DNA from 3 places in the Citrobacter meridianamericanus genome. Region 1 is predicted to be linked to each of the others. Evidence: predicted binding sites of a transcription regulator. Region 1 holds the regulator's gene; each other region holds the start of a gene.
The links. Region 1 encodes PhoB, which activates phosphate uptake and scavenging genes when phosphate is short. Its sites were predicted from a motif close to CTGTCATAAAACTGNCNNAT; they were not measured.

Region 1 (4,655 bases):
ACCGGCAGACCCACGGCGGTAATCAAAAAGCCAAAAGCCGCAGTCCAGACGTGTTCACCTGCCTGCAAACCAACCATTGGGGGGAAGATAATGTTACCTGCACCAACGAACAGTGCAAATGTCATAAATCCCAAAGCGATAATATCGCGCGATTTTAACTGATGGGTCATAAAGTCTTACTGCCTGTGGATGTGGTGTTGAAAATAGTAAATTTTTGCCTTTCCCTGGGGGACAATACAGCGGCATTTTTGCTCAATTCCAGCGGGAAACACTCCCGACCTGGCGCGGCGAAGAATAGTTTTTCGATTTACCGCGTAAATGCAGTCGGTATGACAGCACCTGGAGCGCAATTTAAACGCTTATAACGTTTTAAAGCAAGGTGGGATCCAAAAACCAGAACAATATAGCGATATGAAAAATAGGGTTAGCACAAAACACCATTTCATGGAAAAAGGTATGGGTAATAGTTCGAACAAAAAACAACCAAACGTCGTAAAATTCAGGATACTTATATTGACCATATAGAAAAAGCCAGCTTACGCTGGCTTTTGGAAAGATTATCTTACGAATACGCCTTAACCGTTATTTTTGGCAATTAAACGTTCCGGGATCACGAAACTAAATCGCGTCCCTTTGCCGGGTTCGCTATCGATATTCAAACGGCTGTCGTGATGATGCAAGGCATGCTTCACGATGGCCAGCCCGAGTCCGCTCCCGCCCGTTTGCCGCGATCGCGCCTTGTCTACGCGATAAAAACGCTCGGTCAGGCGTGGAATATGCTCGGCGGCAATGCCTGGACCGTTGTCTTCCACACAAAATTCCGCCCCCGAAGGCACATGCTGCCAGCGTACGGTAATGTGCGTTCCCGCAGGCGTATGGTTCACCGCGTTATAGACGAGATTCGAGATAGCGCTACGCAACTGCTCCTCGTTACCCCGCACATTCAGGCTGTTATCAACATCAAAAGTAAACGTATGTTTGTGCTGGCTCAGCGTTTGCGCTTCGTGCTCAACCACGCGCAGCATCATGGGCACATCGACCTTCTCATTCAATTGCAGCGCTGGCGCAGCCTCAATTTTTGACAGCGTTAGCAGTTGCTTCACTAACCCTTCCATCCGGTACGTTTGTTCACGCATGGTATGCAGCGCTTTTTCGCGCGTTGTCCCTTCTAACGGATGCTCCTGCATCATTTCCAGATAGCCTTGCAGCACCGTCAGCGGGGTACGCAGTTCATGGCTGGCATTGGCGAAAAAGTTACGTCGTGAACCTTCCAGTTGATGCATCTGGGTAACGTCGCGCGCCACCATCAGCAATTGCTTATCGGTATAGGGCATTACGCGAATTTCCAGATGCCGTCCGGTATTGAGCACCAGATTGATGGGCCGGCTAAAATCGCGCGTTTTCAAATATTGTGTGAATTCCGGGTAGCGCAGCAGGTTAAGAATATTTTGCCCGCTATCGTCCGGCCAGCGCAGTCCAAGAACCTGCTGAGCCAGTCCGTTACACCAGAAAATACCGCCTTCTTCGGTGGTTAGCACCACTGCGTCGGGTAGCGATTCCGCCCCGCTGCGAAAGCGCTTAATCAGATTACCCAGTTCACGACGACGTTTTTTGTTGCGCAACTGCATTTGATGCAGCCCATGCAGCAGCGGTTCCCAACTGCCGCGCCCCGGCGGGGGCGTCATACTTCTGTCGACCCATAGCCACCAGGACAAACGTAATAAATTCCAGAAATGCCAGATAAGCAGGCCCGTTACCGACGCCAGTAAAAACCAGGGCAGGTAACCAAAAAAAGCACTAAGGATAAATGCCGGTATGCAGCACAGGATCAGCTCCAGTACCAACCTTTTCCATGACAATCGTTCTAGCAAACGCCTTACTCCCTAAACGGCCTAATCCTTCAGGCCCTGATTCTTGTCAGTCAGAAGCGGGTCGAAAAACGATATCCCGTTCCGCGAACCGTCTGCACCATACGATCGTGTCCGCTGTGCTCCAGCGCCTTACGTAAGCGGCGGATATGCACATCGACAGTCCGGTCTTCCACGTATACATTGGTTCCCCAGACATGATTGAGGAGTTGCTCGCGGCTGTAGACACGCTCTGGGTGAGTCATAAAGAAGTGCAACAGCTTGAATTCGGTCGGCCCCATATCCAGCGGATCATCACCAGTCATCACGCGATGCGAGGTGGGATCAAGGCTTAGCCCCTGCATCTCAATAACCTCTTCCACTGCCATCGGCGAAATACGACGCAAAACAGCTTTAATACGCGCCACCAGCTCCTTAGGAGAAAACGGTTTGGTAATATAGTCATCCGCGCCGGTTTCCAGACCACGAACGCGGTCTTCCTCTTCTCCCCTCGCCGTCAGCATCATCACCGGGATGTCCCGCGTCATCGCTTCACGCTTGAGATGTTTAATAAACTGTAGACCCGAGCCACCGGGAAGCATCCAGTCAAGCAGGACGAGGTCCGGCCAGGGTTCATTGAGTTGGTTCACAGCACTGTCATAGTCTTCGGCTTCTACGGGTTGAAAACCGTTTTGCTCGAGCACGAAGCAGACCATTTCACGAATTGGAGCTTCATCTTCTACGACCAGAATACGTCTCGCCATGATTTGCCCTGTTATTAGTTGCTTGTCATCATCAGTATCAATACGGCGTCATTATGCGTCAGATTTATGACAGATTTATGAAAAGATCATCCAGGTTTAACGCAGGCCATTGAATTATGACAGCCCGGAGACAAGATATTCTCTCCCATGCAGGGTTATAATCCCCGCCATTGTTTTATCGTCATGGAACTCTTATGCGCATCCTTCACACGTCTGACTGGCATCTGGGCCAAAATTTCTACAGCAAGAGCCGCGCCGCTGAACATCAGGCCTTTCTCGACTGGCTGCTGGAAACGGCACAATCCCATCAGGTGGATGCCATTATTGTGGCAGGCGATATTTTTGATACCGGCTCACCGCCAAGCTATGCCCGTGAGCTGTATAACCGTTTTGTCGTTAATCTGCAGCAAACCGGCTGTCATCTGGTGGTACTGGCAGGCAACCACGACTCCGTCGCCACACTCAATGAGTCCCGCGATATTCTGGCGTTTCTCAACACCACAGTCGTTGCCAGCGCCGGTCATGCGCCGCAGGTTCTACTGCAACGTGACGGCACGCCGGGGGCGATCCTGTGCCCGGTTCCTTTCTTACGTCCGCGCGACATCATAACCAGCCAGGCGGGGCTGACCGGACAAGAGAAACAGCAGCATTTGCTGTCAGCCATCACCGACTATTACCAGCAGCAGTATCAGGACGCCTGCACGCTACGTGGTGACCAGAATCTGCCCATCATTGCGACCGGGCATTTGACCACTGTCGGCGCCAGTAAAAGTGACGCCGTCCGTGAGATTTATATCGGTACGCTGGACGCCTTCCCGGCGCAAAACTTCCCTCCGGCGGACTACATCGCGCTGGGCCATATTCACCGGGCGCAGGTTATTGGTGGCACAGAGCATATTCGCTACTGCGGCTCGCCGATTGCGCTCAGTTTTGACGAGTGCGGCAAAAACAAATGCGTGCATCTGGTGAGCTTTGATGCCGGGAAACTCAGCGCCGTTGAAAATATCACCGTACCGATCACGCAGCAACTTGCGGTACTGAAAGGCGATCTAGCCGCCATAACCGCCCAGCTTGAACAGTGGCGCAACGTACAGCAAGAGCCGCCGGTGTGGCTGGATATTGAAATTACCACCGATGACTATCTGCATGATATGCAGCGTAAAATCCAGGCCTTGACCGAAGATTTACCGGTAGAGGTGTTACTGGTGCGCCGCAGTCGGGAACAGCGCGAACGTATTATGGCCAATGAACGTCGTGAAACATTAAGCGAGCTGAGCGTGGCGGAGGTTTTTGACCGCCGCCTGGCGCTGGAAGAACTCGAAGAACCGCAGCGCGAGCGGCTTAATCAGCTGTTTAGCGCAACCGTACAGACGCTTGCGGGGGAGGCTGAAGCATGAAAATACTCAGCCTGCGCCTGAAAAATCTCAACTCCCTGAAGGGAGAATGGAAAGTCGATTTTACGGCAGAACCTTTTGCCAGCAACGGGCTGTTCGCCATCACCGGGCCCACGGGTGCGGGAAAAACCACCCTGCTGGACGCAATTTGCCTTGCGCTGTACCACGAAACGCCGCGCCTGAATACCGTGTCACAGTCGCAAAACGACCTGATGACCCGCGACACCGCAGAGTGTCTGGCCGAGGTGGAATTTGAGGTGCGAGGCGAAGCCTACCGCGCATTCTGGAGCCAGAACCGGGCGCGTAATCAGCCAGAGGGCAATCTGCAGGTTCCGCGCGTAGAGCTGGCCCGCTGCGCCGACGGAAAAATCCTCGCCGATAAAGTCAAAGACAAACTGGAGATGACCGCCGAGCTTACCGGGCTGGATTACGGCCGTTTTACCCGCTCGATGCTGCTGTCACAGGGGCAGTTTGCCGCATTTCTCAATGCCAAACCGAAAGAGCGCGCCGAACTGCTGGAAGAGCTGACCGGCACCGAGATCTACGGACAGATTTCGGCGATGGTATTTGAAAAGCACAAATCAGCGCGCACGGAGCTGGAAAAACTGCAGGCCCAGGCCAGCGGCGTGGCGCTGTTAGCGCCAGAGCAG
Region 2 (4,655 bases), 1.8 Mb from region 1:
TGGTGTCGATCAGATAGCTGTTACGTTAACAGCAGCCGGACCTTTCTGGCCGTCCTGAATTTCGAACTCAACGTTCTGGCCTTCAGCCAGAGTTTTGAAGCCGTTACCCTGGATAGCGGAGAAGTGTACAAACACGTCTTTGCTGCCATCAGCCGGAGTAATGAAACCAAAACCTTTAGACTCGTTGAACCACTTAACTTGACCTTTAATCTTTGCCATTTGCAAAATTCCTTAGAGTATTTTCTTCGCCCGCGGGCGTAACATAGATAAAACTGAGACATTACTGCTTGAGGCACTAATATAAGGTTCGGCAGAGAAGCGGTATTCAACGTCAACGTGTTTACTCAGGACTTCTTTACTGAAAATGCCACACATAAACAGAACTGTACCTCGTTTAACCCAAAACGTGTTATCACATACAACGTTAATAATGGCAAGCCATTTTTAAACGTGTCTCGATCGGTCGCACAAATCCTGTCTTTCATCAAACAGCAACTGCACAGTTATGCGCCATGCCGAGTAGAGATATATTCTCGTGCCTCTCCCCTTACCCCGCATGGTTGGCACCATTGCAGAGACATTTCTACCATAGCTCAATAGCTTCGGTTGTTCCAGGTTATCTGTAACGGGTTCTGCCCTATATCATTTTTTATGCTTAGTAATGCATAAAATATCACAAGCGTAGAAATGGGATCCGTCTTCTTGTTTTGCACCAAAATAATGAAAGAAAGATGACAAGGCACAAAAAAAGTAAGAGAAACGTTTCGCTGCTAATAAAACGATCATTATCACAAAAATGACATAATCATATTTTTAACGTATGGGATATTATATTTAGATCAGGCCAGGGATAAGATATTAATTAGGCGGAGTCTCTGAAAATACTGGGAGTCCATGTCAGTCCACCGCTAATTACACGTCGGGGACAGAAGAAAAAAATCTGACACGCTTAAGACAGGATGAAGTAACTGGAAGCAACATCCGCAGTACCTCACCCTGTCATACTTATTTACCGCTCGGCTACCAGGCGGATGATGTCATCGTCTTCTTGCCTGGCAGTCAATGCAGCAGGCTCTGCTACTTTCTCGGGTTCGTTAGCTTCGCAAAGTCGACGGAGTAAAGCGTTCTGTCTTTTTTGCTGATCTAACAATGCTTCAAGCAGCTCAATCTGCTCGTTGGTACGCGAACTTGCCCGATTGATGAAAAACCATAGAACAAGCCCGACAATCAAAACCACCACTGATACCGCTAAAGACGCAAAACTCAACGCGCCTGAATTCAAAACTTCGTTCATTTCACCACCTCAATGTAGACGGCATAGTTTACCACTGCCGCACAAGAAGGTAATCAACTGTTGCGAAAATGCGCTTACCAGGGAATAAACTTATTAATGGCACAAATACCGCTGAAAAATTGTACGTCCTGATCGCACATGATGTTGAGCACCTGCGCCCACATCAGTATGCATACCAGTACAACAACAATCAGCACTACCCAGCGAATCTTTTTCACTCCAGCTCCACTCTTCAATCCTACATCTTATGTCTATAAATTATCATGCGTTACCTAAACCCAGCGTTAACTGTATCGGCATTCAATCTTTTTAGGAATGATTGACTTGTTTCATACCGTGTACAGGCTAATCTAATAACAACGAAAAAAGATAAGAGGTTGTAATGCGTCTGATTATCCGCGCTATTGTGTTGTTAGCTCTGGTTTGGATCGGTTTATTACTGAGCGGCTACGGTATCTTGATTGGAAGTAAGGAGAATGCTGCGGGTCTGGGCCTGCAATGCCAATATCTGACCGCTCGCGGCACCAGCACCGCACAGTACGTCCACACTGATAGCGGTATCATTGGCCTGTCGGATTGTCCTCTGTTAAGGAAAAGCACGGTTATTATCGACAACGGCTAATATAGCAACAATTCGTTCACAACGTTATTTTTGCCAACTCACGTTATAATTTTTCATAAAAAACCCCTGGTACAAAATACCAGGGGTTTTGTCATTAGCGATGACGTCAGTTCAGAACGGATAGTCGTTATAGCCCATTTGTTCTGAAATCTTGCGCGCCGCCGTATGCAGCATTGCCACATACTCGTGTAAACGTTCCTCAGAGAAACGCAGCGTTGGGAATGAAATACTCAGGCCCGCAATAACCACGCCGAAACGGTCAAACACTGGTACGCCGATGCAACGCAGGCCTTCTTCCTGTTCTTCGTTATCTTCGCCATAACCTTGCTCACGTACTTTATCCAGCAGTACCAGTAATTCATCGGTATTCGTAATGGTACGATCGGTGCTGCGTTTGTACTCAATACCATCCAGAATCTGCTTCACTTCATCGCGGTCACGCCATGCCAGCAGAACTTTACCAATAGCTGTACTGTATAGCGGATTACGACGACCAACGCGAGAATACATGCGCAGATTGTACATGGAATCGATTTTATGAATGTAGACGATGCTGTCTTCATCCAGCGCACCGAGGTGAACTGTCTCTTTGGTCAGGCGTGAAAGTTCGCGCATCTGAATGTCAGCGCTACGGATAAGATCAACGTTTTGCAACGCGCGTGCGCCTAGCTCGAATAATTTCAGGGTCAGAGAGTATTTCTCAGACTCTCCTTCTTGTGCCACATAACCCAGCGTTTTCATGGTCTGCAAAAAGCGATAAACGGTGCTTTTCGACATCATGACGCGTTGCGACAACTCGGTAATACCAATCTCGCGCTCTTCACCCAGCGCCTGCAGAATGCCAAAAACTTTCAGCACGGAAGATACAGAATCGGGTTGCTTATCCAGATCTGCGATAGCCATTTACCACCTCATTGCGAGTGTTTTATAAAAATCAGAACCGGTTTTTATTATAATTTCACGTCCCCCCACTCGCAATCGCTCTTTGCTTACTTAGTTACAAATCTGCGACCTAACGCCTGAATATCAATGCTAAAATCATTATCCTCTTCATAAATACCGACAATATTGATTTTCTATGGAAAAAATTCAGGCCGATGGTCTGCCATTGCCCCAGCGATATGGCGCAATTTTAACCATTGTAATTGGGATTTCTATGGCAGTACTCGACGGCGCAATAGCAAACGTAGCCCTGCCAACTATCGCCGCCGATCTTCAGGCCTCACCAGCAAGCTCAATATGGATCGTGAACGCCTATCAAATTGCTATCGTCGTTTCGCTTCTGTCACTCTCTTTTTTAGGCGATATGTTTGGTTACCGACGCATTTATAAGTGTGGTCTGGTCGTGTTCTTGCTGGCATCGCTATTCTGTGCCTTGTCTGATTCGTTACACATGCTGACGCTGGCGCGCATCGCCCAGGGTTTTGGCGGCGCGGCGCTAATGAGCGTGAATACGGCATTGATCCGACTCATTTACCCACAGCATCAGCTTGGGCGTGGGATGGGTATTAACTCCTTTATTGTTGCGGTCTCCTCGGCAGCGGGTCCAACTATTGCCGCGGCAATTCTCTCTATCGCCTCGTGGAAATGGCTGTTTCTGATTAACGTCCCGTTGGGAATAATCGCACTGCTGCTGGCTATGCGCTTTTTACCCCCCAATGCGTCCCGCAGCAATAAACCACGCTTTGACCTGCCGAGTGCAGTGATGAATGCCTTAACGTTTGGTTTGCTGATCACCGCCCTCAGCGGTTTTGCACAAGGACAGTCGCTAAAACTGATTGGTGCTGAGATTGTGGCACTGATCGTTGTAGGTTTTTTCTTTATCCGCCGTCAGCTCGCCTTGCCAGTACCCTTATTGCCGGTTGATCTGCTACGCATTCCGCTGTTTTCACTCTCGATTTGTACCTCAATCTGTTCTTTCAGCGCGCAAATGCTGGCATTAGTTTCCTTGCCCTTTTTTATGCAAACGGTACTCGGGCGCAGCGAAGTCGAAACGGGTCTGCTGTTGACGCCATGGCCACTGGCAACCATGGTGATGGCTCCTCTCGCGGGATATCTGATTGAACGCGTTCACGCCGGACTATTGGGTGCGCTGGGCATGGCAGTGATGGCGAGCGGTTTGTTTTCGCTGGTACTGCTACCCACTTCGCCCTCTGATTTTAATATCATCTGGCCAATGATTTTGTGCGGCGCGGGCTTTGGCTTGTTTCAGTCACCGAACAACCACACTATCATCACCTCCGCGCCGCGTGAGCGCAGCGGTGGGGCAAGCGGTATGCTGGGGACGGCGCGCTTACTAGGTCAAAGTACAGGGGCCGCGCTGGTCGCACTAATGCTCAACCAATTCGGTGACAGCGGAACGCACGTCTCGCTGATAACAGCTGGCATTCTGGCCTCGCTGGCAGCCATCGTGAGCGGCCTGCGTATTACGCAACCGCGAATTCAAGCATAAAAAAAGCGCGTCTGTCGACGCGCTCTTCAGTTAGTCTGCTGCAGATTATTTCAGATATTCTCCGCTGCGCAGCGCTTCAATACGTTTATCCAACGGCGGGTGAGTCATAAACAGCTCACTCAACGACTTGGATTTGCCGTTGATGCAAAACGCCATCATGCTGGTCGCTTCCTGCGGCTCATAGCTGGTTTTCAGACGCTGCAGCGCGGCGATCATTTTCTCACGCCCTACCAATTTTGCAGAACCGGCATCCGCATGGAATTCACGATGACGTGAGAACCACATGG
Region 3 (4,655 bases), 1.2 Mb from region 1:
GCGGCGGCGTCATTTCGGTGAACAGCGCCAGCGACATACCGTCAATACCACGGGTGATCGTGGACATCAGGATCCAGATCAACCAGAACAAACCGAACGCCATGGTCGCCATTGAGAGCGTCAGCGCGATGCGGTTCTTCAGGCGACGACGCGCCTGCATTTTACGACGGGATTCCGCAAGCTGAGCGGTGTTTTGCATTTCAAGCGTAGCCATTAGCGTGCCCCCTCGTTCTTCGCAAGGCGCATGATCATGAACTTAGATGCCGCCAGCACGATGAAGGTGATCACAAACAGAATCAGACCCAGCTCCATCAACGCGGCAACGTGCAGCCCAGATTCCGCTTCGGCAAATTCATTCGCCAGCGCAGAGGTAATACTGTTGCCCGGCATGTACAGCGAGGCGCTATCGAGCTGGTAGGTGTTGCCGATGATAAAGGTGACCGCCATGGTTTCACCGAGCGCACGGCCCAGACCGAGCATCACGCCGCCGATCACGCCATTTTTGGTGAACGGCAGGACGATGCGCCAGATAACTTCCCAGGTGGTGCAACCGATGCCATAGGCTGACTCTTTCATCAGCACCGGCGTTTGTTCGAATACATCGCGCATTACCGCCGCAATGTACGGGATGATCATGATGGCGAGTATCACGCCAGCCGCCAGAATACCGATCCCAAATGCCGGGCCGGAGAACAGCGCGCCAACAAACGGAATGTTGGAAAGGATGTTTCCGACCGGTTCCTGGAAATAAGTCGCAAACAGCGGGGCAAAAATAAACAACCCCCACATGCCGTACACGATACTTGGAATTGCCGCCAGCAGTTCAATAGCGATGCCCAGCGGGCGACGCAGCCAGCCAGGAGCAAGTTCAGTCAGGAACAGCGCAATGCCGAAACTCACCGGAACGGCAATCAGCAACGCAATAAGTGAGGTAACCAGCGTACCGTAAATCGGTACTAAAGCACCGTAGATATCGTTCGGCGCATCCCATTCTTTAGTCCACAAGAATGCGAAGCCAAATTTTTGGATACTTGGCCAGGAGGAGATGACCAGGGAGACAATAATGCCACCCAACATCAATAGTACAATCAGCGCAGCCAGTCTTACCAGCGCGCTGAAGATCATGTCACCTTTTTTACCCGGTGGGTTAAAAGCAGGCTTGGTTGCAGCCATAAATCACTCTTTAAGTTTGGGCCAGGAAGCACGCATTTTATCGTGCTTCCCGGCTAACGTAATGCCATACCCTAAATAATTCGAGTTGCAGCAAGGCGGCAAGCTTGTGACAAATTCGTCAGGAACGAATTTGAACAGCCGGAGGCTGCCTTCGGTGAGGGACAAGGATGTCCCTCATTAATCCCCAGTCACATAGATTCACTATGTGACTGGGGTGAACAAACACAGCCAACACCGCTGCGGCTCGAAGTATGACGGGTATTTAGTACAGCGCTTTACCGCTGCTGTCTTTCACGTTGGTCTTCCATGCAGCACGAACCTGCTCAACCACGCTGTCCGGCAGGCTGGCGTAATCCAGGTCGTTAGCCTGTTTGCCGCCGTTTTTGTACGCCCAGTCGAAGAACTTCAGCACTTCTGCGCTCTGCTCTGGTTTCTTCGACTCTTTATGTACCAGAATGAAGGTGGTGGAAGTGATTGGCCACGCGTCGTCACCTTTCTGGTTAGTCAGATCCTGAGCGAAGGTTTTGCTCCAGTCAGCGCCTTTTGCGGCGTTAGCGAAGCTCTCTTCGGTCGGGCTTACCGGTTTACCGTCAGCAGAAACAAGCTTGGTGTACGCCAGGTTATTCTGCTTAGCGTAAGCGTACTCAACGTAGCCGATAGAGCCCGGCAGACGCTGTACGAACGCGGCGATACCGTCGTTACCTTTACCACCCAGACCGGTCGGCCAGTTAACAGTAGAGCCGGAACCAATTTTAGATTTCCACTCTTCGTTTACTTTTGCCAGGTAGCTGGTGAAGACGAAGGAAGTACCGGAGCCGTCAGCACGACGCACAACGGCGATATTCTGTGAAGGCAGTTTCAGACCCGGATTCAGTTTGGTGATGGCTTCATCATCCCACTTTTTAATTTTACCGAGGTAGATGTCGCCCAGCGTTTTACCGTCCAGCACCAGCTCGCCGGATTTCAGCCCAGGGATGTTCACCGCCAGCACCACGCCACCGATCACGGTTGGGAACTGGAACAGGCCTTCTTGCGCCAATTTTTCGTCAGATAACGGGGCATCAGAGGCGCCGAAATCAACGGTATTGGCCGTAATTTGTTTTACACCACCGGAGGAGCCGATACCCTGGTAGTTTACTTTGCTACCGGTCTCTTTCTGATAGGTATCTGCCCATTTGGCATACACTGGCGCAGGAAAGGTTGCACCTGCACCTGTCAGGCTCGCTGCAGCAAACGCAGAGAACGCGCTCATGGATAAGGTCGCGGCGACAACAGTTGCGACAGTGGTACGCATAACTTTCATAATGTCTCCTGCACGGTTTTCGTAAATTGTTGTTTGAGTTGCTACTGTGAGCAAAATAGGACAAACAGGTGACAGTTAAATGTACGAAATATGACAGTTTTATGACAACGAAAAACGTTCTTTTAACTACATGAAAAAATTGAAATTAATTCATATGATATTCGTGGAAATGCCATTTTTTTTGCGACGAATGAGGTCCGGGCGGGGAAATATGACAGCGACTGTCATAAACAGCCGCCCCATGAAAGATCAGTTTTTTATTTCCACAATGATGGTAGCCTCAGCGGTAAAGATACCCGGCTGTGGTCGTGTGCTGGTGGTGCTGGCTGGCGCGGCTGAAAAATTAAACTCCCCCGTCTCACGTCCTGAGACGATTCGCCCCATGTCAATGTCCATGAGTCCGCCGTTAACATCGGTGGCATTGCCATACTCATCATACATAATGATCCCAACATTGGGATTGTCTGTGCTAATCACCTTAGATAACGATCCGGACTGCATGGCATGCAGCGACATATCAATATTTTGTCCGGTAGACATGCCCGTACATTTAACCGCCACCTTCACCGGGATTTTTCGGCTCGTTATCGCCGTGCCCGGCACACTGCTGAACTCTGAAGCGGGGATTTTGTTAAAATCGACGACAATAGTCTGTCCGCCGTTGATTTCACACTCCTGAGGTGCGGTGATATCGCCGGAAATATACACATCAGCCAGCGGGCGAGCATAATCAATGGGTGTATCATTACTGATCGTCGCATATAACCGACTCATTAGCGTTGGCGGAATAGTAACAGTTCCAATAAAGGGTTCCCGGATATAAAAATAAATGGTTGCGGAGTCACCGCTCGTAAAATCAAGGGGCTGAACACGGCCACAGTCATAATAGGTTCCTTGATGAATATTCTGTTCCATTTCGAAAGGCGCATTAATTTTCCCTCGCCCCAACACTTCTATCGCAATGCCCACGTCAAGGTAGTCATTCAGTTGATAATAATGAACACCGCTGCGTACAGCCGTAGGTGTCAGAGCCTCATTCATGATGGCAGTATAATAAATGTAATAAAACCGAGCGGATTTACCCAGAGAGCATTCACAATGCCCGGGATAACTATCTGATGTCGATGTCGGAAAGTTAAACGTCTGGCCTTTTTTGTTCTGCACTGTGCTTATTTTTTTACCATAAAAGGGTAATACACTATGAAACGGCGTACCTGACGAGGTAACACACATACCTTTATTTGCTTCAGCCATTACGGGATCTGACATCAATATCAGAGGAAACAGCAACGCTAAATAGTTTTTTTTCATTGTAAAATCCCTTTAATGACACGCGGTATTAAGCTGAACTAAACTCGTATCCTGCGGTTTAGCTGTAAATGAGTAATGTGCCATACATTTGTCCGTGGCATTATTTCCCCAGCTTAATGCGAAATCACCCTCTTCCGGCATCCCGGCAAGATACACTTCGCCGTTATAGCCCACAATGCCCGTCACCGTACCGGCTTCCAGTTCAGCCGAAACCATCGAACCAAACGGCGCGGGCTTGCCATTGGCTAACGTTACCGTAAACAGCACGCGATATCCCACATGGGTAACAAATGTTGCTTTCACCACCGCACCGCGCGTCGGCACCAGATTCACCACCGTGTTATCCAGCTCAACATTGGCGCGCGAGAAGTAGCGGCTGTCGATGGCGACCCGGTTTTCACCGTAGGCATTCATCTGGGTTTTCACCGTATAACCCCGCCAGTCGGTCGACACGCCGCCTTCATTTTCCACTGATAGCCCTGCCGCGCCAGGCGCTTCCACCAGTGCAACTGTTTCTCCCAGTTCCTGTGAGAACGTCACACCGCTGCCATGTACCAGAATGCCGCCACGAGCGCCATAGTTAAAGGTTTGAGTGTCGCGGCTCCAGGCATAGCTGCCGTTAATGGAACCATAAGTGCCATCATAGTCGAGGCTAGCATTGCTGCTGTAGGCGGCGTTATCCGCGTTATTCCAGGCGCCCTGAACGTTATAAGAGAGGTTGCGATCTTCCAGCAGCGTACCGCCGATCCCCGCCTGTATGGAACTGTCATGGTGATTATTCTGCATCATGGAGTAGTCGACGTAGCTGTTCGTCATACTTCCTGACAGCGGGAAGGAGAGTGTAAGCATAACCGTCTGTTCGTGGTCG

Region 2: the regulator PhoB is predicted to act here: its motif matches at 2,831-2,850, upstream of kdgR (DNA-binding transcriptional regulator KdgR).
Region 3: the regulator PhoB is predicted to act here: its motif matches at 2,565-2,584, upstream of pstS (phosphate ABC transporter substrate-binding protein PstS).

Annotation. Positions count from the first base shown of each region.
Region 1 covers NZ_CP101036.1:4,078,609-4,083,263, forward strand. The annotation lists gene brnQ (branched-chain amino acid transporter carrier protein BrnQ) at 1-170, opposite strand, end outside; gene phoR (phosphate regulon sensor histidine kinase PhoR) at 576-1,871, opposite strand; gene phoB (phosphate response regulator transcription factor PhoB) at 1,922-2,611, opposite strand; gene sbcD (exonuclease subunit SbcD) at 2,806-4,008, shown strand; gene sbcC (exonuclease subunit SbcC) at 4,005-4,655, shown strand, end outside.
Region 2 covers NZ_CP101036.1:2,319,068-2,323,722, reverse strand. The annotation lists gene cspE (transcription antiterminator/RNA stability regulator CspE) at 10-219, opposite strand; gene NMD08_RS11170 (DUF2627 domain-containing protein) at 232-375, opposite strand; gene NMD08_RS11165 (YebO family protein) at 1,010-1,294, opposite strand; gene mgrB (PhoP/PhoQ regulator MgrB) at 1,369-1,512, opposite strand; gene NMD08_RS11155 (YobH family protein) at 1,677-1,916, shown strand; gene kdgR (DNA-binding transcriptional regulator KdgR) at 2,028-2,819, opposite strand; gene NMD08_RS11145 (MFS transporter) at 2,995-4,368, shown strand; gene htpX (protease HtpX) at 4,414-4,655, opposite strand, start outside.
Region 3 covers NZ_CP101036.1:5,292,478-5,297,132, reverse strand. The annotation lists gene pstA (phosphate ABC transporter permease PstA) at 1-214, opposite strand, end outside; gene pstC (phosphate ABC transporter permease PstC) at 214-1,173, opposite strand; gene pstS (phosphate ABC transporter substrate-binding protein PstS) at 1,436-2,476, opposite strand; gene NMD08_RS25665 (fimbrial protein) at 2,726-3,787, opposite strand; gene NMD08_RS25660 (fimbria/pilus outer membrane usher protein) at 3,800-4,655, opposite strand, start outside.